4 regions of the Aurantimonas sp. genome follow, and region 1 is predicted to be linked to each of the others. Evidence: riboswitches for the same ligand, from Rfam matches in the RefSeq annotation. Region 1 holds a riboswitch; each other region holds the start of a gene.

The links. Region 1 has a riboswitch for thiamine pyrophosphate ahead of thiD (bifunctional hydroxymethylpyrimidine kinase/phosphomethylpyrimidine kinase). Riboswitches for the same ligand answer to the same signal wherever they lie in the genome.
Region 2: another riboswitch for thiamine pyrophosphate. It lies ahead of thiC (phosphomethylpyrimidine synthase ThiC); the one in region 1 lies ahead of thiD (bifunctional hydroxymethylpyrimidine kinase/phosphomethylpyrimidine kinase).
Region 3: another riboswitch for thiamine pyrophosphate. It lies ahead of thiO (glycine oxidase ThiO); the one in region 1 lies ahead of thiD (bifunctional hydroxymethylpyrimidine kinase/phosphomethylpyrimidine kinase).
Region 4: another riboswitch for thiamine pyrophosphate. It lies ahead of thiB (thiamine ABC transporter substrate binding subunit); the one in region 1 lies ahead of thiD (bifunctional hydroxymethylpyrimidine kinase/phosphomethylpyrimidine kinase).

Annotation. Positions count from the first base shown of each region.
Region 1 is NZ_CAXPJM010000054.1:205,660-212,729, reverse strand. It holds gene ACEQX1_RS19205 (ion transporter) at 1-211, opposite strand, end outside; gene ACEQX1_RS19200 (circularly permuted type 2 ATP-grasp protein) at 287-2,680, shown strand; gene ACEQX1_RS19195 (transglutaminase domain-containing protein) at 2,677-3,573, shown strand; gene ACEQX1_RS19190 (GGDEF domain-containing protein) at 3,687-4,853, shown strand; gene thiD (bifunctional hydroxymethylpyrimidine kinase/phosphomethylpyrimidine kinase) at 4,867-5,679, opposite strand; TPP riboswitch at 5,723-5,821, opposite strand; gene glgB (1,4-alpha-glucan branching protein GlgB) at 5,907-7,070, opposite strand, start outside.
Region 2 is NZ_CAXPJM010000010.1:33,427-40,496, reverse strand. It holds gene ACEQX1_RS05035 (alkaline phosphatase D family protein) at 1-407, shown strand, start outside; gene ACEQX1_RS05030 (septal ring lytic transglycosylase RlpA family protein) at 629-1,018, shown strand; TPP riboswitch at 1,333-1,460, shown strand; gene thiC (phosphomethylpyrimidine synthase ThiC) at 1,582-3,390, shown strand; gene ACEQX1_RS05020 (hypothetical protein) at 3,499-3,675, shown strand; gene ACEQX1_RS05015 (polysaccharide deacetylase family protein) at 3,751-4,533, shown strand; gene ACEQX1_RS05010 (N-acetyltransferase family protein) at 4,530-5,375, shown strand; gene ACEQX1_RS05005 (adenylate/guanylate cyclase domain-containing protein) at 5,380-6,735, opposite strand; gene ACEQX1_RS05000 (glycosyltransferase family protein) at 6,915-7,070, shown strand, end outside.
Region 3 is NZ_CAXPJM010000034.1:29,239-36,308, forward strand. It holds gene fabI (enoyl-ACP reductase FabI) at 1-606, shown strand, start outside; gene ACEQX1_RS13520 (thiamine phosphate synthase) at 636-1,244, opposite strand; gene ACEQX1_RS13525 (thiazole synthase) at 1,289-2,086, opposite strand; gene thiS (sulfur carrier protein ThiS) at 2,131-2,328, opposite strand; gene thiO (glycine oxidase ThiO) at 2,325-3,302, opposite strand; TPP riboswitch at 3,453-3,578, opposite strand; gene ACEQX1_RS13540 (DUF2937 family protein) at 3,639-4,151, opposite strand; gene ACEQX1_RS13545 (LysR substrate-binding domain-containing protein) at 4,276-5,169, opposite strand; gene ACEQX1_RS13550 (hypothetical protein) at 5,276-5,572, shown strand; gene pnp (polyribonucleotide nucleotidyltransferase) at 5,677-7,070, opposite strand, start outside.
Region 4 is NZ_CAXPJM010000035.1:16,687-23,756, reverse strand. It holds gene ACEQX1_RS13795 (M48 family metalloprotease) at 1-938, opposite strand, end outside; gene thiQ (thiamine ABC transporter ATP-binding protein) at 1,154-1,888, opposite strand; gene thiP (thiamine/thiamine pyrophosphate ABC transporter permease) at 1,885-3,513, opposite strand; gene thiB (thiamine ABC transporter substrate binding subunit) at 3,544-4,578, opposite strand; TPP riboswitch at 4,629-4,725, opposite strand; gene ACEQX1_RS13775 (thiamine diphosphokinase) at 4,938-5,579, shown strand; tRNA gene ACEQX1_RS13770 (tRNA-Arg) at 5,656-5,732, shown strand; gene ACEQX1_RS13765 (hypothetical protein) at 5,824-6,072, shown strand; gene ACEQX1_RS13760 (hypothetical protein) at 6,277-6,459, shown strand; gene ACEQX1_RS13755 (hypothetical protein) at 6,565-6,996, opposite strand; gene ACEQX1_RS13750 (hypothetical protein) at 6,993-7,070, opposite strand, start outside.

The DNA of each region.
Region 1 (7,070 bases):
ACCGCCACCCGAAGGCGTAGATGCGCAGGCAAATTTCGATCACGAAGACGACGACGATCGTCTGGTCGAGCGCCACCAGCAGCGAGCCGAAGGTCGCCATCATCCAGGGATCGGTCTCGAGGCCGAGCGTGATCGCGTTGATCACGATGACGGTGATGATGAAGTATTCCCAGCGGCGCGAGCGCAGCAGGCTGGCGAGGTGTGCGCGCATGGTGTCCAATCTCTTGCTAGGTCCAGAGAGCGAATGCGGCTATAGCCCATCTGGTCAGGAGTTTTACGAAAAAGCATGCAGTTCCGTGATCCCGCGTCCGTTCTCGCTCGCTACGCCGCCCTTGTCGGCACCGGCCATGACGAGATGCTGGCGCGGGACGGCTCGGTGCGCCCGCATTACCGGCCGCTGATCGATGCCCTGGGGAGCATGGCGGACGGCGAGCGCGACGCGCGGTTCCGCAGCGCCCGGCAATATCTCAGCGAAGCCGGTGTCTTCCACCGGGTCTATGGCGACGCCAGCGAGGTGGAGCGCGACTGGCCGCTGTCGCAGCCGCCGCTGGTGCTCGATCCGGCGGAGTGGCAGAGCCTGTCGGACGGCCTCGTCGAGCGTGCCGACTTCCTGGAACGGCTGCTGGCCGACCTCTACGGCAAGCGCCGGCTGATCACCGAGGGCACCCTGCCCGGCCCGATCCTCGGCCAGAACCCGGAATTCCTGCGGCCCGTCGCCGACCAGGGACTCTCCGGCGAGCCGCTGATCCGCTTCATCGCCATGGATCTCGGCCGCGGTCCCGACGGGCGTTGGTGGGTGCTGGGCGACCGCACCCAGGCCCCGTCCGGCGCCGGCTTCGCGCTGGAAAACCGCGTCGCCACGGCTAAGGCCTTCCCCGAACTCACCCGCGACATGAATGTCGAGCGGCTGGCCGGCTTCTTCCAGCGTTTCCGCGACAGCCTCTACAGGCTGGCCGGCCCCGACGCCTCGCGCATCGGTCTCCTGACGCCGGGGCCCCACAACGACACCTATTACGAACAGGCCTATCTCGCCCGCTATCTCGGTCTTCTGCTGCTGGAGGGCGGCGACCTCGTTGTGCATGGCGACCGCGTCGACGTGCGTACCGTCGACGGCACCCGCGCCATCCGCGTCCTGTGGCGCCGGCTCGACGCCGATTTCTGCGACCCGCTCGAGCTGTTCGCCGGCTCACGGATCGGCACGCCCGGCCTGCTGCGCGCCGTCCGCGCCGGGACGCTGGCGATGGTCAACGCGCCGGGCTCGGGCATTCTGGAAAGCCGCGCCTTGATGGCGTTTCAGGAACCGCTGGCCGAGGCGCTGATCGGCCGCCGGCTGGCGCTCCCGACGGTGGCGACGTGGTGGTGCGGCCAGGAGGCGGAGCGGGCCCATGTGGCGGCCCATCGCGACCGGCTGCAACTGGCCGACGCATTCCCGCCCTCCGCCGCGACCGGCGATGCCGGGCCGGCCTTCGACACCGGCGACAGCGGATCGCGCCTCGTCGCAGAGGGGTTCCGGCTGGTCGGCCAGGAGATCGCCCGCCTGTCCACCGCGCCCGCCTTTGTCGATGGTGTGCTGGAACCACGACCGGTGACCCTGCGGGTCTTTCTCGCCCGCGACGAGGATGGCTGGCACGTCATGCCGGGCGGCTTTGCCCGCATCGCCGATTCCCGCGACGCTCGTGTCGTCTCCATGCAGAAGGGTGGCCGTTCCACCGACGTCTGGATTTCCTCCGAGACGCCGGCAAGCCCGGTCACGCTGCTCGGCTCGGGCGACCGGTTCCTGCGGCGGCTGCCGGGGGCGCTGCCGGCAAGGGCCGCCGACAATCTCTACTGGCTCGGCCGCTATGCCGAGCGCTGCGAGGTCGCCACCCGGCTTCTGCGGCTCTACGCGGCGCGCGCCGGCGAAGGCCAGCGGCTGGCCGAGGTGGAGACCAGTGTCGCGACGCTTCTGTCCGGGCTCGGCGTCTCGATCCCGCCAGCGGACCCGGCAACGGGCCTCCTGATGCTGGCCCGCCAGGCCGCCAGCACCGCCTCGCGCATCCGCGACCGCTTTTCGCCCGATGGCTGGCGCAGCCTGAACGAGATCGTCGAGCTGATCGAACAGGCCATCGCCGACGATGACCGGGACATCGTGGCGCTAACCAGCCAGATCCTGACGCGGCTGTCGGGCTTCACGGGCCTCGTGCGCGAGAACATGTACCAGTTCACCGGCTGGCGCTTCATGCAATGCGGCCGGCGGATCGAGCGCGGCCAGATGTCGGCGCTGATCGCGGCGACGCTGATGCGGGACGCGCCGCCGGAGGGTGCACTGGAAGCCCTCCTTGAATTCACCGACAGCCGCGTCACCTATCGCCGCCGCTATTCGGTGGACCTGTCGCAGGAGACGGTGGTCGACCTCACGCTTCTCGATCCCCTCAATCCGCGGTCGCTTGCCTTCCAGGTCAACGATCTGGAGGCGCGGCTGGTGGAACTGCCGGGCGTGAAGTCGGGCGAGACGCCGGACATGCTGTTTCGCCGGGTGGCGCGCCTCAGGGTTCGGCTGGAAACCGCCGAGGCGGCGGAAGTGGACACCGCCTTCCTCGAACGTGTCGCCGGCGATCTCGGCCTTTTGTCGGACCTCATCGGACGCCGCTATCTGATGGCCGGCCCGGCGGCCCCGACCGACGGGGGCGGCCCGGAATGATCTACGAGATTCGCCTGCAGATCGGCTGCGCCTATCCCTCCGCCGTCGCCGATGCCCGCCATCTCCTTTATGTGCGGCCCCGCAACGACAGCGGCCAGCGCGTCCTCACCTCGACGGTCGTCGTTTCCCCCGATCCCGACGAGCATCATCACGAGCACGATTTCTTCGGCAATCCGGTCGAGGACTTGGCGTTCCGCCGACCGCATGGCGAACTGGCTGTCGATATGCGTGCCCGCGTGCGGGTCGACCGCGCACCGGTGGATCTGGCGGCAACGCCGACGGCCGATGCCATCTCCGATGCCGCGATCACCTGGCGCGGCAGCGATGCGCTGTCGCCGATCCATTTTCTCGGCCGCAGTCGCCGCATCGTGCCGGCCAGCGACATCACCGCCTATGCCGCTTCGAGCCTCGACGAAGCGCCGCAGGCGGGCCCGGGCGTGCTCGCGCTGGCGCGGCGCATCCAGGACGACTTCGCCTACGAGCCCGGCGCGACGGACGTGCGCACCGGCGTCGCCGAAGCCTTTGCGCGCCGCCGCGGGGTCTGCCAGGACTTTGCGCATGTGATGGTGGCGGGCCTGCGCGGCGCCGGCATTCCCGCGGCCTATGTCAGCGGCTTCCTGCGCACCGAGCCGCCGCCGGGGCAGCCGCGCCTCGAAGGCGCCGATTCCATGCATGCCTGGGCCGCCGCGTGGCTCGGCCCGGATGCCGGCTGGGTCGGGTTCGACCCGACCAACGGCGTCGCGGTGGAACGGGGCCACATCATCGTGGCGATGGGCCGCGACTATGACGATGTCGCCCCGGTCGCGGGTGTCGTCGTGACCGCGGGCCACCAGCAGACCTCGCATGCTGTCGACGTGGTCCCGCTGGAAGACGCCACCGCCGCGAGCGACTGAGGCTCATTGCGGACTCATCGTTGCAAGTCGTAACGAAGCGTCGACATCTTTCGCGCTAGTATCCCTACGTCATCTTCGTTTTTCCCGGGCACATGCAGATCCATACCCCCACGATGCTCCTTGTCCTGAGCGCGCTCTGTCTCAGCGCCAGCCTCTGCCATCTGGTCGAATGGCGGAATCTGCGCGAGACGGCGTTGCTGTACTGGAGCGCCGGCATGGGTCTGATCGCGCTGGCTGCGGCTACGGCGCCGCTGCGGGTGTTCGAATTCTATGCGGTGGCCATCGGCGGGGCCAATGCGCTGCTGCTCGCAGGCTACGCGCTGCTCTATGTCGGCTTCGCCCGGTTCTGCGATGTGAAAACCAGCCTCTGGTGGTATGCCGGGCCGGTCGTCTGGCTGCTGTTCTACGGGCTGTCCCCGGCGGCAGAGAGCGTCGAGGCCCGGGTCGCCGTGATCTCGACCATCGCCGCCTTCTATTCGCTGGCCATCGCGCTGACCCTGCTCAACCCGACGGCCCGCAGCGGGCCGGCGCTGATCCTCTGCGCGGCCTTCGGTGCGCATGGTCTGTTCTGCGCCCTGCGCGTGGTGCTGGTTGGGCTGCCAGCCGCCATAGCTGACCAGCAATTGATGACCGGCTTCCTGTTCACGCTGGTGATGACCCAGGCCATCCTGATGATCGGCGTCAGCACCTATCTCGTCATTGCCATGGTGCGCGGGCGGCATGAGCAGTCCCTGCGCCGCCTGTCGGAAACCGACTTCCTGACCGGCATCGACAACCGCCGAGCCTTCACGACCAAGGCGACCGCGCTTCTCAACGACGCCGATGCCGGCGACGTCGCCCTCCTCCTGTTTGATCTCGACCGCTTCAAGAAGATCAACGACGATCACGGGCATGGCTGCGGCGACGAGGTCATCAAGCTCTTCGTCGACAGCACCGCCGACCATCTGCGTCCGACCGACGTCTTCGCCCGGCTTGGAGGCGAGGAGTTCGCCGCCCTCGTCCGGCGCCGCGACAAGCACGAGCCGGCGGTCATCGCCAGGGCGATCGTGCGCGGATTTGCCAACCAGGCCCGCACGGTTGGCGGTCGGTCCATCGCGGCCACCGTCAGTGCCGGCGTGGCCACCAATGAGGCAAACCGCGACCTGAACGGCCTGCTGACGGCCGCCGACCAGGCGCTCTACCGGGCAAAATCCATGGGCCGCGACCGCGTCGAGGCCGTCGCGGTGGACGTCCCGGAGGATGGACCGCCCGCGGACGACACCCTGCTGCAGGTCTCCTGAGCCGAGCGCCTAGCTACCAGTGACCGTGGAAATGGTGCGTCGGACCGTGCCCCGATCCGACGTCCAGCCGGTCCGCCGCGCCGATGGCACCCGCGACATAGGCCTTGGCGATCCTCACCGCCGCGAACGCGTCGCCGGTCAGCGCGAGCTGCGCCGCCAGCGCCGAGGACAGGGTGCAGCCGGTGCCGTGGGTGTTGCGGGTTTGAACACGTGCGCCCTCGAACCATTCGCGCTGCGTTGCCGTCACCAGGAGGTCCGGGCTGTCGTCGCCGCTCAGATGGCCGCCCTTCAACAGCGCCGAGCCGCAGCCCAGCGCCTGCAGGCGGGTCGCGGTCGCCTCCATTTCGTCCCGGTCGGTGGCTTCCGCCGCATCCAGCAGCACGGCCGCCTCCGGCAGGTTCGGCGTGATCATGTCGGCAAGGGGCACGAGTTCGCTGCGTAACGCCGCCACGGCCTCCTCGGCCAGCAGGCGGTCGCCGCCCTTGGCGACCATGACCGGGTCGAGAACGACGTTCCGCGCCTTGTGTCGTTTCAGCGCATCCGCGACGGCATGGGCGATGTCGGCTGTGGCGATCATGCCGATCTTCACCGCATCGACGCGGATATCGGCAAAGACCGCATCGATCTGGCGGGTGACGAAATCGGGCGAGACCAGCTCGACGCCGCTGACGCCCCGGGTGTTCTGGGCGGTCAGCGCGGTGATGACGGCCATGCCGTAGACGCCGTTCGCCGCGAAGGTCTTCAGATCGGCCTGGATGCCGGCCCCGCCGGAGGGGTCCGAGCCGGCGATCGAGAGAACGTTGCGGATGGTGGACTGGCTTGGCATCGCGGTCGGCTCCTGGCCGACGACGAGCCCGACGGAGCATGTGAGAGACCCCGCCGCGACTCCCTCCGCCGGCATTATCCGGGTCAGGTTCGAAGGGTGCATCTCAGCCCGCCGTTTCCGGCAGGCGCCCCCGTCACGCATTCGGTTCTACGCGGTCGCCGCCCTCATGTCAGCAGCGTCCGCGACGGGACGGCGGCAAGTGGGCCGCCGTCCAGCCTTCCGGCGGCTCAGCCTTCCTGCACCAGGACGATGGTGCCGAGCGGCGGCAGCGACAGGGGGATCGAGTAGGGCCGGCCGTGCACCGACACCTCTTCGGCGTCCTTGCCGCCCATATTGCCGACATTGGAGCCACCATAGATCTCCGAATCGGTGTTCAGGCGCTCGACCCAGCGGCCGGGCAGCGGCACGCCGATGCGGTATTCATGGCGCGGCACCGGCGTGAAGTTCGACACGATCAGCACCGGGTTGCCGGCGCGGTCCTTGCGCATGAAGGCGATGACGCTCTGCTCGACATTCGACGTGTCGACCCATTCGAAGCCGGCCGGATCGCAGTCGAGTTCGTAGAGCGCCGGGATCTCGCGATACATGGTGTTGAGATCGCGCACGAGGCGCCGCATGCCCTCGTGACCGGGCTGCTCCAGGAGATGCCAGTCGAGGGAGCGGTCGTGGTTCCACTCGCCGACCTGGCCGAACTCGCCGCCCATGAAGATCAGCTTCTTGCCGGGATGGGTCCACATGAAGCCGAAATAGGCCCGCAGATTGGCGAATTTCTGCCACTCGTCACCCGGCATCTTGCCGAGCAGCGAGCCCTTTCCGTAGACCACCTCGTCATGGCTGAGCGGCAGGACGAAGTTCTCCGAATAGGCGTAGACCATGCCGAAGGTCATGTGGTGGTGGTGGTAGCGCCGGTTGATCGGGTCTTCCTGCATGTAATGCAGGGTGTCGTGCATCCAGCCCATGTTCCACTTGAAGTGGAAGCCGAGGCCGCCAGCGAAGGTCGGGCGTGACACGTCCGGGAAGGCGGTCGATTCCTCGGCGTGGGTCGTCGCCTTGGGGTAGTACTCGCCGACCCGCTCGTTGGTGTCCTTGAGGAACGCCATGGCCTCGAGATTCTCGCGCCCGCCATGGATGTTGGGCTCCCATTCGCCGTGCTCCCGCGAATAGTCGAGATACAGCATCGAGGCGACCGCATCGACGCGCAGGCCGTCGATGTGGAAGCGGTCGAGCCAGTAGAGACCGTTGGCGACCAGGAAGTTCTCCACTTCCGGCCGGCCGTAATCGTAGATCAGCGTGTTCCAGTCCTTGTGGAAGCCGCGGCGCGGATCGGGATGCTCGTAGAGCGCGGTGCCGTCGAACTGGCCGAGACCGTGGGTGTCGGTCGGGAAATGGCC
Region 2 (7,070 bases), on a different contig from region 1:
ACCAGTGGCAGAGCCGGGCGCATCGGCGCGAATGGATCCGCTGCCTGCAATGCCTGGCCGATCGCGCCGAGCGAGCCGTCGGCGGGCTCGTGGTCGTTTCCGGCGAAATCCACCTGGCGACGCGCGGCGAGATGCGGCTTCTGAACGGGAGTGTGATGCACCAGCTCGTCGCGTCCGGCATTTCCCACCCCGCGCCCGGGCCGGCCTATCCGTTTGCGCTCGGCCTTCTCGCGCGGGTCGGCGAGAGCCCGCTGCGCGGCCGGAAGATCCGCTTGCGGCCGCTGCCGTCCCGCAGCGCGACCTATACGAGCGAGCGCAACTACCTTGTCCTGTCGCAGGACGGCATGGACTGGCAGGCCGAATGGGAACTGGAGGACAGCGGCCGCACCCCGCCGCTCGCGGTCTGACCGGTTGAGGCGGCATCGGCGCGAATGCGACATCGCTGTCGCATTCAGCACAGGGCTCGGACGGAAATTCTTCGTTTGGGTTCAGGACGATACGCCAGGGCCCGAAAAGTTCCGCTGTCGTAGAAAGACCCTATTGCTGCCAGAGTCCGTCCTTTTTCTCGTCACAGGAATTGACGAAGGAGGCGGCGTCGCAAACGTCGCATCTCAAGGACATGCCAAGAATGAAGTTTCTGCCGAAGGCCGCTCTCGCGGCCGCGCTTTTCGCCGGAACGATGGTCGGTTCGTACTCCGCCGCAATCACTCCGGTCGTAGCCGAAACGAAGTCCGCGGCCTCGGGTTCCGCCTCTTATTACGGAAAGCGCTTTCATGGTCGCCGCACGGCGAACGGCGAAAGCTTCAACATGAATTCTATGACGGCGGCTCACAAGACGCTGCCCTTCGGCACCAAGGTGCGCGTCACCAACCGTCGCAACGGCAAGTCCGTCGTCGTGCGCATCAACGACCGCGGCCCGTATCATGGCGGCCGGATCATCGACCTGTCGCGCGCCGCGGCCTCGAAGATCGGCATGATCCATTCGGGCACCGCCAAGGTCAGCCTCGACATCCTCTAGGGTCTCGGCTCTGCCGGCCGCATGACGGGGCGCTGGCCGCCCGCATGTGACACACATCTCGTCCGACGGCGCCGCTCGCGCCGCGGACCGCCCGCGACACCCATCGCGGGCCTCTGGCTTGGGCTTTGCCCCTGACCACCTCCCGGCCGTCCCGGCCCGCGGCGCATCGCTTGCGTTGCCGCCGCGATGTCCCGATCGGCGCAGCCAATCCTGCTTCCCGTCTTCCCGCTCTCGGTCTCTTCGCGTCGTCGCGCCGGTCTTGTCCGACGACGGCTGCAACCGCTGTTGACACCCCCACGGGGGCTGCTACCGTCCGCTCGTCCAAGGGGAGTTCCGGCAAGGAACTGAGAGGCCGACGGCCGCCGATCATCGGCGAAGCGCGCGGCGACCCTACGAACCTGATCCAGTTCATACTGGCGTAGGGATGGGAAAGCCGCCGACCTCTCCGGCCCGCAATGCGGGCCAATCCCCCGACGACAGGGGCGATCCGACAGGCCGACGAGAGTTTTCGATCACCGAAAGCAGAACTGGATCTCCGACGCGAGCGCGACTGGAGAACCAAGATGAATGCCGTGACACCCACCGTCACCGCCGGCCCGCTGCCGGCCTCCCGCAAGATCTACCTGGCCGGAACGGCCTTTCCCGATATCCGCGTGCCGATGCGCGCAATCACCGTGCACCCGACCGCGGGCGAGCCCGACGTCATCGTCTATGATCCGTCTGGCCCCTATACCGACAGCCAGATCGAGACCGACATCGCCAAGGGCCTGCCGCGCATCCGCGAGAGCTGGATCGCGGCCCGCGGCGACACCGAGTTCTACGAGGGCCGCGCGGTGCAGCCCGAGGACAACGGCAATCTGCCGGCTGAGAAGCTGACGCCGGAATTTCCGGTTCGCAACGCCCCGCGCCGGGCGACGGGCGGGCGCGCCGTGACCCAGTACGAATATGCCCGCGCCGGCATCGTCACCGCCGAGATGGAGTTCGTCGCGATCCGCGAGAATCTCGGCCGGGCCGAGGCCAAGCGCGCGCTGGAGCGCGACGGCGAGCCGTATTCGGCGGCGATCCCGGATTTCATCACCCCGGAATGGGTGCGCGACGAGGTCGCCTCCGGGCGTGCGATCATCCCGGCCAACATCAACCATCCGGAAGTCGAGCCGATGGCGATCGGCCGCAACTTCCTGGTCAAGATCAACGCCAATATCGGCAATTCCGCCGTCACCTCCTCGATGGCCGAGGAAGTGGAGAAGATGGTCTGGGCGATCCGCTGGGGCGCCGACACGGTGATGGACCTGTCCACCGGCCGCAACATCCACAACATCCGCGACTGGATCATCCGCAATGCGCCGGTGCCGATCGGCACGGTGCCGATCTACCAGGCGCTGGAGAAGGTGAACGGCATCGCCGAGGACCTGACCTGGGAGGTGTTCCGCGACACGCTGATCGAGCAGGCCGAGCAGGGGGTCGACTATTTCACCATCCATGCCGGGGTGCGGCTGTCGCATATTCCGCTGACGGTGGACCGGACGACGGGCATCGTGTCGCGCGGCGGCTCGATCATGGCGAAGTGGTGCCTGCACCACCACCGCGAGAGCTTTCTCTACGAGCATTTCGAGGAGATCGCTGATATCTGCCGGGCCTATGACGTGTCCTTCTCCATGGGCGACGGCCTGCGCCCCGGCTCGATCGCCGATGCCAACGACGCGGCACAGTTCGCCGAGCTCGACACGCTGGGCGAGCTCACGAAGATCGCCTGGGCCAAGGGCTGCCAGGTGATGATCGAGGGGCCGGGCCATGTGCCGATGCACAAGGTGAAGGAGAATGTCGACCGCCAGATGCGGGTCTGCGGCGAGGCGCCGTTCTACACGCTCGGACCCTTGGTCACCGATATCGCGCCGGGCTACGACCACATCACATCGGGCATCGGTGCGGCGATGATCGGCTGGTTCGGCACGGCGATGCTCTGCTACGTTACGCCGAAGGAGCATCTGGGCCTGCCGGACCGCGACGACGTGAAGGTCGGCGTCGTCACCTACAAGATCGCGGCCCATGCCGCAGATCTCGCCAAGGGCCATCCGGCGGCGCAGCTGCGCGACGACGCCCTGAGCCGGGCGCGCTTCGAGTTTCGCTGGGAGGACCAGTTCAACCTCTCCCTCGACCCGGAGACGGCGCGCTCCTTCCACGACCAGACGCTGCCCAAGGAGGCGCACAAGGTGGCGCATTTCTGCTCCATGTGCGGCCCGAAATTCTGCTCCATGAAGATCTCCCACGACATCCGCGCCGAGGCGCAGAAGGAGGGCATGGAGAAGATGGCGCAGAAATATCGCGAGGGCGGCGATCTCTACATGCCTGCCGGCGACGTGCCGGCCGAGTAGGGCCAGCGAAGCGGAGGCGGCGGCGCGCTGCCGCCTCCTATGCCCCCCAAGTGGAACGGGGGGGGCATTTTGGTGGTTAGGCGTTCGACTGCATCAGGAGGACGCGCAATGGCCGATCCGAAGGCTCCCAGACACGATCAAAAGCCCGCCGATGGCGGCGTCCTCGACAATGCGCTGCAGCGCACCGACAACTCCTTTGCCGGCAAAGAGCCCGACGAGCGGCTGATCGGCACCGATATTCCGGACGACGAACAGGACGCCGAGGAAGACGAAGAAAGAGACTGACCGTCTCCTGCTCCGGCCGATCGGTCGTGCCGCGCCGCAATTGCCCGCGCGCCCGATCGCCGCTAAAGCCGCGCCATGCGCAACGCTGACGATCTTCTGAGCGAACTCGACGCCTGGCACGATGCCGGCCGGCGGATCGACATGTGGTGGCGGGACGACGACGCGATGGCCGCGACGCCAGCGCTCGAGGCGCTAATTGCCGCTGCGCACCGCCATGCGGCACCGCTGGCGCTGGCGGTCATTCCCGCTGGGCTGGCGGACAGCCTGATCGCCCATCGCGGCGATCCGCTCCTCACCGTTCTCCAGCATGGCCACGCGCACAGGAACCAGGCCGCGACCGGCGGGCGCGCCGTGGAATGCGGCGGCGACCGGCCTCTGGCCGAGGTGCTGGTGGAGTTCGACGAGGGGCGCAGGCGTCTGGCAGCGGCGTTCGGCGACCGTTTCGTGCCGGTGATGGTGCCGCCCTGGAACCGGATCGAGCCGGCGGTGGCCGAGGCATTGCCGGCCATGGGCTATGCCGGCATCTCGGTGTTCGGGCCGCGCCAGACCGTGTCGCCACAGGCGGCCTGCCGGCATGTGAACGCCCATCTCGATCTTCTCACCTGGAAGGGCGGCGCCCGTTTCGCCGGGCACGACAAGCTGGTCCGGCTGGCCGCCGAGCGCCTCGCCGACCGGCGGCTCGGCCGCAGCGATCCAGCCGAGCCCTTCGGCATCCTCACCCACCATCTCGTCCACGACGCCGAGACCTGGGCGTTTCTCGACGAATTGCTGGCCCTTTTCGCCGCCCATCCGGCGATCCAATGGCGCGATGCGGGGGCGTTGTTCGCCGGCGCACCGACGGACGAACTGGTCCGATGAGCGCGACCGTGCGGCCGGCGCGCGCCGGCGACATCGCCGCGGTGGTCGAACTCCTGCACACCCGCATGAACGCGAAGATTCCGCGCGAGCGCTGGGCCCGGCTGCTCGACTATCCCTGGCGGCCGGAGGGGGTCGAGCGCGGCTGGCTGGTGGAGGATGACGGGCATGTCGTCGGCTTCATGGGCACGATCTACAGCGACCGCGTGATCGGCGGCCAGTTGCGGCGCTTCTGCGATCTCTCCTCCTGGTATCTTCTCGCCGATTATCGCGGCGACGGCACCGGCGACGATCTGCTGCGCTCGGGCATGGCCCAGCCCGGCGTCACCTACCAGACCATGACGGCCCGCCGAGCCACTGGCCGCAAGATCCGGGCGCTGGGCTTTTCGGTGCTCGACGACAGCCGCAGCCTGTTCCGGCCGAGCGGGGCGCCGGGGCGCCTGCCGGTGCTGCGGGATGCGGCGGCGATCCGCGAGCGGCTCGATCCCGCGCAGCGGGTTGTCCTCGACGCCCATGCCGGCTTCGACCTGCACCACGCTATCATCAGTGACACCTGGCTGGTCTGGCAGCGCAAGTTGAAGGGCGAGGCGATCGCCTATCACGAGATCCTGCATGCCAGCGATCCGGCGTTCCTGTCGGCGCATGCGCAGGGTATTGCCGACAGCATCGTGACCGGCGAGCGCGGCGTCCTCGCCATCGACACGCGCTTCATGACGCCGGGCGACGACCAAGGCACGGTGGAAACGATCAGGCTGCCGCGCTGGTATCGCCCGGCGGATGTCGCGCCCCGCGATGTCGACCATCTGCATTCGGAGGTGATCCTCCTCGACCAGAAGCTGCCCTGAGCACTCAGGCGAAGGCGACGAGGTCGAGCGGGGCGTCCACTCCCTGTACCTGCCGGCGATCGAGGCGGGTCAGGCTGGCGGCGGCGGGCGGGCGAAATCCCTGCGCCTGCGCCATGTCGAGGCTGGCCTGGGTGGTCAGGCCAAGGGTCTGCTCGACCTTGTTGTGCTTCTCCAGCTTGGCGGCGAGGTTCACCGGATCGCCGATCACGGTGTATTCGAGCCGGTGCTCGTCGCCGAGCGCGGTGAAGACGACGGTTCCGGCGGTCGCCGCGCCGTTGACGCGCAGGCCGATCGGACCGAAGCGCATCTCCATCTCCTGCGCCCACTCCCGGGACAGAGTGAGGATTTCGCAGAGGGCCGCAAGGGCCTCGGCGGCGGCTGTCCGCGACGGCCTTGTCGCCCCGAAGGTCGCCAAGAGGCCGTCGCCGAGATATTTGTCGACGATGCCGCCATGGCGCTCGATCACCGGCACGATGCGGGCGTGCAGTCCGACCAGCACCTCGACCACCTGCCGGGCGTCGTGCCGGGCCATGAAGCCGGTGAAGCCGCGAATGTCGAGGATGACAATGGCCGCCTCGCGCTCCTCGGCGTCGCCGGCCACCACCGATTCCGCCGACGTGACGATGGCGCGCTCCACATCGGCCGGCAGGAAGCGGCGGATCTCCTCGCGCTCGATATGCTCCAGCGTCGCCGCCGCCAGGAGCCGCTTGGCCCGCACGAGGGCAAGCGCCAGGACGGTGGTGAGGACGAGGATCGCGACGATCTTGTCGATCTCGGCGCCGACCAGGATGCCGTCGCCGTGGATATAGGCAACGAAGCTGCGGGTGATGGCGTCGGTGCCCTCGGCATCGATGGCATAGAGCGTCAGCCCGACCCAGCCGAGCGCCGCGGCAGCGCCGGTCGCCAGCACCCAGGCCGGATCGAAGCGGAAGGCGCGAATGGCGATGAAGACGAAGACATACATCACCGTCGGCGCCTTCAGGGAGAAGCTGGCGCCCTGGCCGTACTGGACGTGGAAATACCAGACGAGACCGTAGAGCAGCGCGATGTCGACGAGGACCGACAGGCCGAGAAACCAGGCCGGCAGGCGGATCCGGTAGGACAGGAACAGGCGCAGGGCGGTGAAGCAGAGATAGACCGCGAGGCTGATCGGCACCGGATGCTGCATCTCGCTGTCCACCGGACGCGGCGACACCAGATAGAGTGCGGTGATGAACAGGCCGATGCCGAGCTGGACCCAGCCGATCAACCGTTCGCTGCGGATTTCGAAGCGATCCACGACCTCGCGCACGCGCTCGGGAATGGCGCGGCTGGATTCGCGACGGGCGAAGGGCGCCAGCAGCTTGTTTCGGTTGCTCACGTCGGTTTCGCCCGGTAAGTGGCCCTCATGAACGCTCCGTCCCCGGCTGTGGTCATTGCGGTCGATCCGTCGCGGCGGTAGACGGGCGCGGTTTCCCCGGGGACACGCGCGCTTGCGTCGGGGCCGGAAAATGGCCAGTGTGTCCCGGTCGAGCAGGGTCGGAGCGGCAGGAGTATCTGATGAAAGCCCGGCCTCCGCGCGTTCTCATCTACAGTCACGACACCTACGGTCTCGGCCATCTGCGCCGCTGCCGGGTGATCGCGCAGGCCCTAGTGGCGCACCGGCCCGACATCTCGATCCTCATCGTAGCAGGCTCGCCCATCGTCGGCTCGTTC
Region 3 (7,070 bases), on a different contig from region 1:
GAAGAATGGGGCACGATCGACTTCGTCCTCCACGCCATCGCGTTCTCCGACAAGAGCGAGCTGAAGGGCCTCTACGCCGACACGACGCGGGAGAACTTCACCCGCACCATGCTGATCTCCTGCTTCTCCTTCACGGAGGTCGCGAAGCGCGCCGCGGAGATCATGACCAATGGCGGCTCGATGGTGACCATGAGCTACGGCGGCGCCGTGCGGGTCATGCCGAACTACAACGTCATGGGCGTCGCCAAGGCCGCGCTCGAAGCCTCGGTGCGCTATCTCGCCGCCGATTTCGGGCCGCGCAACATCCGGGTGAACAGCGTGTCAGCCGGACCGGTGCGCACGCTGGCCGGCGCCGGCGTCTCCGACGCCCGGCTGATGTTCAACTTCCAGCGCCGCAACGCGCCGATGCGCCGCAACACCTCGATCGAGGAAGTCGGCGGCGCGGTTCTCTACCTGATGTCGGAGCTGTCCAACGGCGTCACCGGCGAGATCCACTACGTGGATTCGGGCTACAACATCATGTCGATGCCCTCGCTCGAAGAGCTGAAGGCCCAGGAACACCGCAAGGCGGTGGTCGAGGGCGAGGACGAGAGCGGCGGCAAGTAGCCGCCCTCCCCCACTCACTGCCTCAAAGCCTATCGCCGGTAGGGCGCGGTCGCCGCGAGCCATTCGCGCGCCCGCGCTTCCGGGTCCTCGGCCCGGGTGACGTCGGTGACCACCGCGGCGCTGTCGGCCCCCTGCGCGAAGACCTGCGGCAGCCGCTCCACGGTGATGCCGCCGATCGCCACCAGCGGCAGATCGCCGATGCGCTGGCGCCAGACGCCGAGGCGCTCGGGCGTCTGCGGCGCCCATTTCATCACCTTCAGCTTGGTCTGCCAGACCGGCCCCAGCGCGACGTAATCGGGCTCTGCGGCCAGCGCCACGGCGAGTTCGGCGCTGTCATGGGTGCTGACGCCGAGCTTCAGGCCGGCGGCCCGGATCGCCGCGCGGTCCGCATCGGCGAGGTCCTCCTGCCCCAGATGGACGACATCGCAGCCCTCCTCGATCGCCAGCCGCCAGAAATCGTTGATCACCAGCAGGCAGCCATGGGCGGCGCAGACATCGCGCGTGCGGCGGATCTCCCGGCGCAGCCGTGCGGTGTCCATGTCCTTGGCGCGCAATTGCAGGAGCTTCACCCCGACCGGCACCAGCCGCGCGGCCATCTCGGCATCGTCGACGATCAGGTAGAACGGATCGAGCCGCAGCCTCGTCCCCGTCCGCTCTGCGACCCCACCTTCCTCGGCCCGGCTCATCGCGAATCTCCCGGTCCGCCGACATCGCCGAGCATTGCCTGCCCCAGCATCGGGGTCGAGGGCGCAGCCATGTCGCGCGGCGCCATCGGGTCCGCCTCGAAGGCCAGCCTTCCGGCTTCAACCGCCAGGGCAAAGCCCCGCGCCATCGCCACCGGATCGCCGGCCTTGGCGACCGCCGTGTTGAGGAGCACGCCGTCATAGCCGAGCTCCATGGCGGCGGCGGCCTGCGACGGCAGGCCGAGCCCGGCATCGACCACCAGCGTCACGTCGGGAAAATGCGCCCTGAGCTGGCGCAGGCCGTAGCGGTTGTTCAGGCCGAGCCCCGAGCCGATCGGCGCGCCCCAGGGCATCAGCACCCGGCAGCCGGCCTCGACCAGCCGGTCGGCCACCGACAGATCCTCCACCGTATAGGGCAGCACCTTGAAGCCCTCGCCGGCCAGAATACGCGCCGCCTCCACCAGCCCGAACACGTCGGGCTGCAGGGTCTCGGCGTCGCGCACCACCTCCAGCTTGATCCAGTCGGTGCCGAAGATCTCGCGGGCCATCTGCGCCGTCGTCACCGCCTCGCGGGCCGAATGACAGCCGGCCGTGTTGGGCAGGATGTCGAGGCCGAGGCCGCGGATCAGCTCCCAGAAGGCCTGGCCGGCCCGCGCCTCGCCGGATTCGCGGCGCAGCGAGACGGTGACGATACCGGCCCCGGACGCCTTGATCGCATCGGTCATCATCTGCGGCGAAGGATAGAGCGAGGTGCCGAGCATCAGCCGCGAGGCGATGCGGCGGCCATAGATGTCCATGCCGGTCACGGCGCGCGCCGTATCGGTGTCGATCGTGTCCATGCTCAGCCTCCCTTCATCGGGGCGATGATCTCGATGGCGTCGCCCTCGGCGAGGCGCACCGTCCCGCGTTCGGTCTTCGGCACGAAGTCGCGGTTCAGCGCCGTGGCGACCACGGCGCCCTCGTAACCCAGTTCGACGAGCGCCCGGTCGAGGGTGGCGGCCTCGACGCTGCGCTCCTCGCCATTGACGGAAATTCTCATGATGCGTCCTTCAGCGTCTCTGCGAAGATTTCGGCGGCGGCCTCCGCCGCCATGGCGGGCGACAGCAGGAAGCCGTGGCGGTACAGCCCGTTCAGGCTGACCACCCGGCCGCTCCGCGTCACCTTTGGCAGATTGTCGGCATAGGAGGGCCGCAGGCCGGCGCCGGTCTCCACCAGCTCGGCCTCGGCGAAGGCCGGATGCAGCGCATAGGCGGCGTTCAGCAGCTCGACGGTGCCGCGCAGGGTGATGCCGCGATCGTCGTCGCTTTCCAGCATGGTCGCGCCCACCATGAACAACCCGTGGGCGCGCGGCACGACATAGATGGGCGAGCGCGGATGCAGCAGCCGCACCGGCCGCGACAGCGAGACCTCGTTGGTGCGCAGCAGCACCATCTCGCCGCGCACAGCCCGCAGTCGCGGCAGCTCCGGTCGCGCCGCAATGCCGCGCGCATCGACGATGCGATCATGGTCGAGATCGGCGGCCGTAACGCGCCGGCCGAAATGCAGCGCCACGCCACGCTCGCGCAGCCGTTCCGCCAGCGCCTCCAGCGTGCAGCGCGGATCGAGATGGGCTTCCTCGGCAAAGAACAGGCCCTCGCCGAAGCGGCCGGCGAGATCGGGCTCCAGCGCGGCGATCCGCTCGGCGTCGAGCCGCTCATGGCCGCGCGTGCGGCGGGCGAAGCGGGCAAGGTCCGCGCGGTCGCGCCAGGGTGCCAGCACCAGCGTGCCGTGGCGCGCGACGTCCGGCACATGGCGCGACCACCAGTCGATCCCCGCCAGACCCGGCGCCACGATGGCCGGATCGGCGCTCTCGGCCTCACAGCGCGGCGCCAGCATGCCGCCGGCCAGCCACGACGCCGCGGCCACGCCCAGTTCGGGCGCCGCCTCGTACAGCGCGACGTCGGCGCCCCGCTCGGCGAGTTCCAGCGCAGCGACAAGCCCGGCAACGCCGGCCCCGATGACGGCAACCCGCATGGTCAGGCCCCGCCGATGCGGCAGGCGTCGTGCGAACAGGCGACCCGGTCGGCCATTGTCTCGGTCCTCCTCGACGCGTCTCGGAGATCCGGCTGATGGGCAGGGGAAAGATCGGCGGCGCGGCGCTCGCCTGCGGCAAACCGCAGGCCAGGGGCCACCGCATTCCATCCCTCCGCCGGTCTCAACCGGATCAGGTTCGAAGGGTCGCCACGCGTTCACGCCTTTCCGCGGCCGGTGGCCTCTCAGTTCCCTGCCGGAACTCCCCTTGGATGGACGGAATCTGTGCTTCCCGGGCGGCCCTGTCAACGCCGCCGCGCCAAGATCGCGGTCGCCGGCTCAGCTCGACGCCAGCCGACGCTCGCGGCGACGCCGGCGCATGCGCGCGGCGCCATGGCCACCGGCCCCGATCGCCCAGCCGAGGGCGAAACCCACGACCGCCAGGAGCAGCCCCTCGACGGTGATCGGCAGGGCCGGGCGATAGTCGGCTGCGGCCCGCTCGGCGATCTCCCAGTCCGGGTCGCCCGCCGCGACGAAGGGCCGGAACAGGGGCGCCGATTCGGCGACGCTGCGATAGCGCCGCTCCACCGCGTCATACCGGGCGATGGTCTGCTCGGCGTCCGCGCCCTGGCGCGCGACGAAGGCGTCGCGATTCTCGCGCAACCGCGCCACCGCCTCGCTGCGCGACAGGTCGGAGGCCGCCGCACTGGCGTCGAAACGCTCCACGACCTTGCGCAATTCGTCGACGGCGCCGCCGAGGCGCTGCAGATATTGCTGGGTGAATTCCAGCGACTGGCTGGAGACGAGCCCGAGAAACAGCGCCGCCACGACGCGGATGATCAGCCCCGGCATTCCCTCATCCTTCCTCAAGGCTCCCCGGCGCACCGGTCGGACAGACCGACCGCCGGCACCGCCTCAGACGTCGCGCCCCGGCCAGGATACGCCTGCTGCCTGATCATACCAGTCCCCGCGCCCGTCAGGCGAACAGCCGGGTGCCGCGTTCGGCGATGGCGCAGAAGCTGGCGGTCACATGGGCGGCCAGCGCATCGGCGACCGGGCCAGCGCCGTCGCGGCGCGCCAGCGTCATGCGGTAATTGCCCAGCGGCGGCAGGCCGCGCTCGGCGCCCAGTTGCACGATGTCGTCCGACACGACGCTGATTGGCAGCGGCGCGATGGCGAGGTCGGCGGCGACGGCCGCAAGCTGGCCGGTGCAGAACTCGCTGGTATAGGCGACGCGGTAGTCGATATCGCGGGCGTCCAGCGCCGCCAGAGCCATGCCGCGCCAGGCACAGCCGGCATCGGCAAGGGCGAGCGGCAGCGGCGTCTCGGCGACGGCGAGGCCGCCGCGCGCGCCCACCCAGACCAGCGGCTCAGAATGGATGTAGTCCGGCCCATCGAGGCGTTCATCGTGACTGTAGACGGCGAGATCGAGCTCCCCGGACCAGCAGCGCCGCCGCAATTCCTCGGTGCGGTCCAGCCGCACCTCCACCTCGACCTTGGGATGGGTCCTGGCGAAGCGCCGGAGGATTTCCGGCATGGCGACGACGCCGTTGTCATTGGGCACGCCCAGCCGCACGCTGCCCTCGCAGCAGGGCGACAGGAAGCGCGAGAAGGCCTCGTCGTTCAGCTTCAGGAGGCGGCGGGCATAGCCGAGGAAGATCTCGCCATCAGCGGTCAGCGCCACGCTGCGGGCATCGCGGCGGAACAGGTCGCGGCCGACCATGTCCTCCAGCTTCTTCACCTGCAGGCTGATCGCCGAGGCGCTGCGATGCACCCGCTCCGCGGCGCGCGAGAAATTGCCGGTGTCGGCGATCGCCACCATCGTGCGGGCGAGGTCCATGTCGAGATTGGGCAGATTCGGCGTCAGCACAGGCGGAGCCTCCTGTTAGCGAAACTTGCCGCTAAGCTTACCCCTTCTCGTTTGTCTCATCAATGAGAAACCCTCACATTTTGCCCATCGGCAATTGGAGGTTCTCATGCTGCACCATTCGGCCCTGCCCCAGCCCATCCGGCTCGACGAAGCACACCACAGTCAGCCCGGCCTCGTGGGATGGCTGCATAACTGGACGGTGGAGAAGCGCCGGCAGCGGCTTTGCCGCGACGCCTTCAACACCCTTCTGCGCGTCGACGACCACATCCTGGAAGACGTCACCGGCCTGACCCGCCCGCAGGTCGAGGAGGTCGCGCGGCTGCCGCTCGCCGTCGACGCGCTCGAGGCGATCGCCCGGCTGCAGGAGCGTTCGTCGCGGCAGCGGAACCGGCGGTCCGCCTGACGCGTAGGCACCGATCGGGTCCGAAGGTCGCGACCCTTACCCCAACGAAAAAGGCGCGCCCCGAGGGACGCGCCTTTCATTCTGTCAGCGAAGAGACGGCCTGATCAGGCGGCGTCTTCCTCGCCCTTCTTGATCTCCTGGCCGGTCTCCTGGTCGACGACCTTCATCGACAGGCGAACCTTGCCGCGCTCGTCGAAGCCCATCAGCTTGACCCAGACCTTGTCGCCTTCCTTGACGATGTCGGTCGTCTTGGCGACGCGATCGGCGGCGAGCTGCGAGATGTGGACGAGACCGTCACGCGAACCGAAGAAGTTCACGAAGGCGCCGAACTCGACGGTCTTGACGACCGTACCCTCGTAGACTTCGCCGACTTCCGGCTCGGCCACGATCGAGTGGATCCACTTCTTGGCCGCCTCGATCTCCTTGCCGGAGGACGATGCGATCTTCACCGTGCCGTCATCCTCGATGTTGATCTTGGCGCCGGTCTTCTCGACGATCTCTCGGATGATCTTGCCGCCGGCGCCGATGACGTCGCGGATCTTGTCGGTCGGGATCTGCATGACCTCGATGCGCGGGGCGAACTCGCCCAGCTCGGCGCGGCTTTCCGACAGCGCCTGGCCCATCTCCTGCAGGATGTGCAGGCGGCCGCCCTTGGCCTGGTCGAGGGCGATCTGCATGATCTCCTCGGTGATGCCCTGGATCTTGATGTCCATCTGCAGCGAGGTGATGCCCTCGGAGGTGCCGGCGACCTTGAAGTCCATGTCGCCGAGATGGTCCTCGTCACCGAGGATATCGGACAGCACCGCGAAGCGCTCGTCTTCCTTGATCCGGCCCATGGCGATGCCCGCCACCGAACGCTTCAGCGGAACGCCCGCATCCATCAGCGCCAGCGAGGTGCCGCAGACGGTCGCCATCGAGGACGAGCCGTTCGACTCGGTGACCTCGGAGACGGCGCGGATCGTGTAGGGGAACTGCTCCGGTGCCGGCAGCATCGGACGCAGGGCGCGCCATGCCAGCTTGCCGTGGCCGATCTCGCGGCGGCCGGGCGAACCCATGCGGCCGGTCTCGCCGACCGAGTAGGGCGGGAAGTTGTAATGGAGCAGGAAGCGCTCCTTGTAGGTGCCGGTCAGGGCGTCGACGAACTGCTCGTCCTCGCCGGTGCCGAGCGTGGCGACGACCAGCGCCTGGGTCTCGCCGCGGGTGAACAGCGCCGAACCGTGGGCGCGCGGCAGGATGCCGGCCTCCGAGACGATCTTGCGGACCGTCTTCAGGTCACGGCCGTCGATGCGGCCGCCCGTGTCGAGGATGTTCCAGCGGACGATCTTGGCCTGCAGCGACTTGAAGACGGTGCCGACCTGCTCCTTGGAATACTTGGTGTCCTCGACGCCTTCCGGCAGGAAGTGCGCGGTGACCTTGGCCTTCACCGCGTCGACGGCGTTGTAGCGCTCGGTCTTGTCGGTGATCTTGTAGGCATCGCGCAGCTCGCCCTCGACCAGTT
Region 4 (7,070 bases), on a different contig from region 1:
CGGACATATCCCTCGACGGCGGAATCGCCGAACAGCATGCCGTCGATGCCCGCCAGATAGCGGTCGCGATCGGTCGTCCCCGTACCCGGCTGGCCGTATTCGCGCGCATGGCGGTTGGCGAGATCGATGCGCTGCGGCGCCGACGGATGCGAGGCGAGGAAGTCCAGCTCGGGATCGCCGGCCTGGAACGCCGTGCGGATCTTGGCATAGGAATCCATCGCCTGCAGGAAGCGCGCTGCGGCGAACGGATCGAAACCGGCCTTGGCGATGTGGCGAATGCCGAGAATGTCGGCCTGCAGCTCCTGCTGACGCGAGAACTGGGCAAGGCTCAGCTTGCCGCGCGCCAGGGCGACCTGCCCGGCCGGCTCGCCCGCCAGCACTTCGCTGACGACCCGGCTGGCGATCTCGGCGGCCTGCTCGCGCTGCTGGCGCTCGATGCCGTGATTGGCGGTGATATGCGCCATCTCGTGGCCGATCACTGCAGCCACCTCGGCCGAGTCATTGGCCAGCGCCACGAGACCACGGGTGATGTAAACGTAGCCGCCCGGCAGCGCGAAGGCGTTGACGTTGGGCGAGTTCAGGATGGTGATGCGATAGGCGCGGTTCGGATCGTCGGTCTGGGCAGCCAGTTTGCCGACGATGGTGGCCAGCGTCCGCTCCAGCTTGGGATCGGAATAGGCGCCGCCATAGGCCGCCAGGATCTTGGGGTGCTGGGAGCGTCCGATGACCGATTGCGGATCGCTGCGCTGGACGTTCTCGAAGGTGATCGGACGACGCGTCGCGGCATATCCCGCCTGCACGCTGCTGCTGGCGGGCGATAGCCCATCCAGCCCCGCTTCGATCGTGGTGCAGGCGCCGGTCGCCAGCAACGCGCCGAGCGCGACACCGCCGATCATGCGGCGCACAAGGCGTCCCGCACGACCAGGACCGGAGTTCATTGCCATCGCTGCGATCGTCGCCCCCACAGAACCGCTTCGCTTCCCGAGACTCAAGGCTTATCCGAACCGCTGTCACACGGGTTAGGATCGATCAGCAACAGATTACGAAAAAGCGCCGCCGCTTTGCCTCGTGCCTTCCCCTGTCCGCTATCGGTAAAATCCGCCGGAAATACGTCAGTCGCGAAGTTAGCCGGCCGGTCTCTTGTCGGTCGGGGTCAAGGTCGTTCCCCGGGCGCCAGAGTGCCGAGATAGCGTGCCACCCGCGGATCGCCGTCTCCGGCCAACAAAGTACGCGTCGGCCCGATCGCCGCGATCTCGCCGGCGTCCAGAAATGCCGTCCGGTCGGCGTGGCCGACAGCATCCTCGGGATGGTGCGTGACCATGACGATCGCCGGCGGATCCGCGCGCCCTACCCGCAATTCGGTCAGGATCGCCAGCATCTCGCGGCGAAGAGCAGGGCCAAGTGCGGCGAAGGGCTCGTCGAGAAGGAGAAGCGGCCGATCCCGCAGGAAGACCCGCGCCAGGGCCACGCGTTGCCTTTCGCCGCCCGACATCTCGGCCGGACGCCGCTTTCCGAAGCCCGCCAGCCCGACCGCGTCCAGAGCCGCCTCGACGCGGCGTCTATCGGCAGCAGCCACCCGGAGATCGGGGGCGATGCCGAGGGCGACATTGCGGAAGACGTCGAGATGGGGAAACAGATTGTTGTCCTGGAAGACGATGCTAAGCGGGCGTTCCGCCGGCGCGACACCCGCCATCGCGCGTCCGTCGATGGCGATCGTGCCGGCGGAGGGCGCAGCGAATCCCGCGACGAGGTCGAGCAGCGTCGACTTGCCGGCACCGCTCGGACCGATGACCGCTAGCCATTCGCCGGCCTCCACCGCAAGATCGAAGCGCATCTCGCTGCCGCCATGGGCAAAGCGGACATCGTCGAGGACGAGGGCCTTCTTCATGCCGGATGGTCCCTTCGTGCAAGACCGCGCTCGGCCAGCGCCATCAGTGACAGGCACAGGATGCCGAGGAGCAGCGCCAGTCCGGCCGCGTCGGCCGTGCGATAGCTGCCCATGCGTTGCAGCAGGAGATAGGGCAAGGTGACCAGGTCCTGGCTGCCGAACAGGGCGATGGCGCCGAGATCGCCGAGCGAGATCGCCAGCGCGAAGGCAAAGCCGAGCGCGACAGGCGCGCGCAGGACCGGCCAGTCCACGACCCGCAGCCGCGACAGGCCTGCAAGGCCGAGGCTGTCGGCCAGCCGGCCGGTCGCCTGGTTGGCTGCCGCCAGCGCCGGCCCGACGATGCGCACGATGAAAGGCACGGCCATCGCCGCGTTGGTGGCAACCACGACATAGGGCGCGGCGGCAAAGACGTCGGTGACCTGCCGCAGCGCCAGGAACCAGCCGGCCCCGACCACGATGGGGGGAACGACGAGCACGAGACTGGCCGTCGTCTCCAAACCGTTGCCAAGCGCCTGCCTGCGTCGGGTCAGCCGGTCCGCCGGCGCGTTGCGCAGCGCCTCGGTGGCGAGGACGATGGCCAGCGAGACGGTCATCGCAAGAAGCGCGGCAGCCGTCGCGATGACAATGCTGGTGATCGCGGCACGATGGACCGCTGGATCGGCCAGCAACCGCGCCAGGTCCGCTTCCAGGCCGTGCACCACCACGGCGACGAATGGCGCCAGGACGAAGCCGATGCCGAGGAGCAGCACGAGCGCGTCCAGCACGGCCCGGGCAGGACTGCGGCGATCGTAGCGCAGCGCACGGCCGCCCAGGCCGAAACCGGCGGCGACATCGCCGCCAAGCCGGGTCGCCAGCCACAGGACGATCGCCGTCAGGCCGATCTGGACGAGCGACAGCGTGATCGCACGGCCGGGATCGAAGTCGTAGCGCAGCGATTGGTAGATCGCGACTTCCAGCGTCGTGGCGCCGGGTCCGCCGCCCAGAACCAGAACCAGAGTGAAGCTGGTGACGCAGAGCATGAAGATCAGGCTCGCGGCCGCCGGCAGCGCACCGCGCAGGGCCGGCCATTCGACAAGCCGGAACGTGGCCAGCGGGCTCAGCGACAATTGCCCGGCGAGCTTCCAGCTCTCGGCCGGCACGCGGTCGAGCCCGGCCAGCATCAGCCGGGCGGCCAGCGGCAGGTTGAAGAAGACGTGGGCGATCAGGATGCCCGAGAGACCATAGATGTCGAGCCGCGCCAGTCCGATCGTCGCAAGAGCGTCCGAGACGAGGCCGTTGCGACCCCAGATGGTGAGGATCGCCAGCGCGCCGACCAGCACGGGCAACACCTGCGGCAGGAGGAACAGGCGCAGCACTGCACGGCGACCGGGAAAGCGGGCACGATGCAGGGTCAGCGCCAGGGGGATGGCCCCTGCCACCGACAGGAGCGTCGATAGCACCGCCTGCTCGAGCGTGAACAGGACGACCCCGAGGAGATAGCGATCGCCGGCCACCGCCCGGAAATCTGGCGAGGCGCCCGTCGCAAGGATAAGCACGACGAAGGCGCCGGCCAGGAAGCCCACGAGGATGCCGGCAGCGCCGAGGCCGAGGCCGATCCGCCAGGCACGATCCGCAGCACCGGTCATGAATGCCTCACCGGGACGCGCGCTCGATCGTCAGCGGCCGATCGCTTCGAGCCATTCCTGCGTCCACGCCTTGCGGTTCGCCGCCACCGTTTCCGGATCGATCATCAGGGGCGTGTCCACCTGCACCAGGCGGCCGAACGCCTCCGGCAGATCGATGCCGTCCGCGACCGGCAACGTCCAGTTGGTGGTGGGGATCAGCGACTGCACCTCGGCGGTCAGCATGTAGTCGAGGAAGCGCGTCGCCAGTTCGGCTGTCTCGGTCGTCTTCAGCATTGCCGCCACCTCGATCTGCAGGTAGTGGCCCTCCGCGAAGGCCGCGGCCTGATAGCGGTCGGTGTCTTCCTCGATCATGTGGTAGGCGGGCGATGTCGTGTAGCTGAGAACCATCGGCACCTCGCCGCTGGTGAACAGGCCATAGGCCTCGCTCCAGCCCGGCGTCACGGTCAGGATGCGCTTCGACAGCTGCTCCCATTTGGCAGCGGCCTCGTCGCCATAGATCTTCTTCATCCACAGCATCATGCCGAGGCCGGGCGTCGAGGTCCGCGCGTCCTCGATGGCGATCTTCACCTCGGGATCGCCATTGACCAGATCGTCGAGGCTCGCCGGTGGTTCGGCAATCGCCTCGCTGTCGTAGACGAAGGCGAGATAGGAATAGTCGTAGGGGACGAAGATGTCGTCCGAGAAGCCGGTCGGCACGTCGAGCCCCGAGAGATCCGCCCCGCTCGGCGCGAACATGCCGGTCGCCTTGGCCTCTGGGATGAGATCGGTGGTCAGGCCGAGGACTATATCGGCTTGGGTCGAGGGCCCTTCGAGCTTGAGACGATTGAGGATCGCGACGCCGTCTTCGAGACCGACGAACTGCAGGTCGCAGGCGCACACCTCTTCAAAGCCCGCCTCGATCTTCGGGCCCGGCCCCCATTCGGGCGTGAAACTCTCATAGGTATAGACGGTGAGCACCGGCTTGTCGGCCTGGGCGACCGCGCTGCTCGCACCGGCCAGAAGGGCGGCCGCGCAAACGCCGAGATGGCGAATGGACAGAGGCGAGGAGGAGACAGGTCGGGCCATGGTGGTGCCTTTCGATACGGCGGCCTTCGAAACGAAAGCATCCGCGAGACACCCGCCGACGCCCGCATCCCTCCGCCGGTATGAGCCGGATCAGGTTCGACGGGTCGGCATGCGCCTCTCAGCCCGAAGGCACCCCGTGTGAGCATGGGAAGACTTAGAGGTCACACCGCTTGCCGGCAAGGGCGGCCGCGCCTCTTGAGCAAGGGGCATCTCTGCCGTTGCACCTACGTCGAGCTCTCGCGTCGGACCGCCAGGCTGCGCGCCGGCGCGGCAGGCAGGCCATACCCTCGCCGGCGATCCAAAAGCAATGTCGCGGCAGCCGATTGGCGTTTGCGGCCCGATGCTGTAGGCGAGCCGCGATGTCGCGCTTTTCCATTCTCCTTGCCGGCCATATCGCCCCGACCCCTGCGCTGATCGATGCGGTGAAGGGCACGCGGGTCATCGCCGCGGATGACGGCCTGCGTCATGCCGCTGAGCTGCAGGTGACGCCGGAACTCTGGGTCGGCGATTTCGATTCCAGCCCGCCGCGGCCGGCGATCGAACTGACCAGCCTGCCCCGCGAACCCTATCCCCGCGACAAGGCGATGACCGACGGCGAGATCGCCATCGAGGCGGCGCTGACGCGTGGCGCGACCGGCGTCCTTCTGGTCGGTGCGCTCGGCGGCCCGCGCAGCGACCACGCCTTCGCACACCTGATCCTGGCCCTGCGCTATGCCGCCCGCGGCGTCGGCGTGGAGTTGTTCGACGGGATCGAACGCGCCTGGCCGCTTGGACCGGACCGTCGCTCCTTCGATCTTGCCCCCGGCACGCAGTTCTCGATCCTGAAATTCTCCGATCTTTCCGGCTTGACGATCTCCGGCGCGAAATGGCCGCTCGACGGTGTCGACCTGCCATTCCACTCGATCCTCACACAGTCGAACGAAGCGCTGGGGCCGATCGCCGTGACGATCCGCCAAGGCACGGCGCTGCTCGTCGCCCAGGCCGATCCCAAGGTGCGATGATCCGCAACCCCGCGGCGCGAGAGCGACGCAAGCAGACTTGGCGAACCCTGCGCCTTCGACTAGGTTGCGCGCGGTCGGTCCCGTAGCTCAGCAGGATAGAGCATCAGATTCCTAATCTGAGGGTCACTGGTTCGAATCCAGTCGGGATCACCAGACTTTTCAACATCTTGATAGTCGAGCCTGGTGATGCGTTGCGAACTCGTTGCGAAGGCGTTGCGACAGGCCCGCGGCCGGGAGCGTGGCGATGGTGGCCGACAGCCCACTTGCCGACCAGAACAAGGTCGACACCCTGGGGAAATTGGCCGACCAGGAGATGGGGTTGGCGTGGTACTGCAACGCCTGCAATCGGAAGCTCGGCCTTGATCTGGATGAGGCCATACGGCGTTGGGGCCGCGCCCAGGTCTTCATCCAGTGGAGTGCGCCGGTGAAGTGCTCCGGGTGCGGCAGCCGAGACATCGTGATGATCGTGCAGGCGAAGGTGCCGGGGCGATGACCCGCCTCGTGCCATATCTCTGGGTCGCCCTTGGCCTCGTCGTCACCCTCGCGCTGTGGCCGGGATCATGGTTTATCGTCGCCGAGATTTTCCGGTGAGGGCCAGATGAGGATCCGATACAATCAGCGCTGGGAGTGGGTTGGCTTCGTGCTGGTCGTCGGGGTCCTGCTCTATGCGGCGTTGAAGATGGGATAGGAGACGGTGATGAGCGAGAGAGCAGAGACCGCAGAAGAGACCTTGGCGAAGTGGGATCGGCTTCTGCGCGCTTCCGTCCCTGAGCGGCACAAGTCCTGCACCAGCCCGGTCGGAGCAGTCCAGTCCTACATCGGCGAACTGGAGGAGCGGCTGGAGGCTGCGGGTGGAACCGCGCCGAGCGACATGGCCTAGACGCAAGAAAACCCGCGCCACCCAATCAAGGGCAGCGCGGGCTGGGTATATCGGCAGTGAATTTGAGCAGGTTTAGCGGGGATTCCGCATAAACGGGTAAACCGGCTAAGCCGGTCGGGGCGGCACCTCAAACGGGCCAAGCACCGTGTCCACCACGCGGTCCCCGCAGACATGGGCCATATTCATCTGCACCGCGGGCGTCTCGGGATAGGCGGACACGTCCCATGCCCACGTCCCGAAATACTGCATCCCGAACCAGCTTACGGGCTTGGAGCTGTCCGGCGTCTTGTCGTCAACGAAGTGGAAGGGCACCGGCCGCAGCGCATTGCCATTGCGCGCCAGACCCTCGTAGCTGCCAGGGTACGGATCGCAGTCCTTGAGCTTGAAGCCCCACACGTCCACCAGCAGCTTGTCGCCCTCGAAGCGCTCATTATAGCCGGTCATGCCGAACGCTACCGGCACCGTCATGTTGAAGATGCCGATGAACAGGGCGGCGATGATGAGGCCAACGGCCGGGCTGACGATCCATTTTTTCATGAGCTGAGAAGTCCTTGAAGCCACTCGGCGAGGCCGTTCTTGAACGCGATCCACAGGACGACAATGCCGGCAGC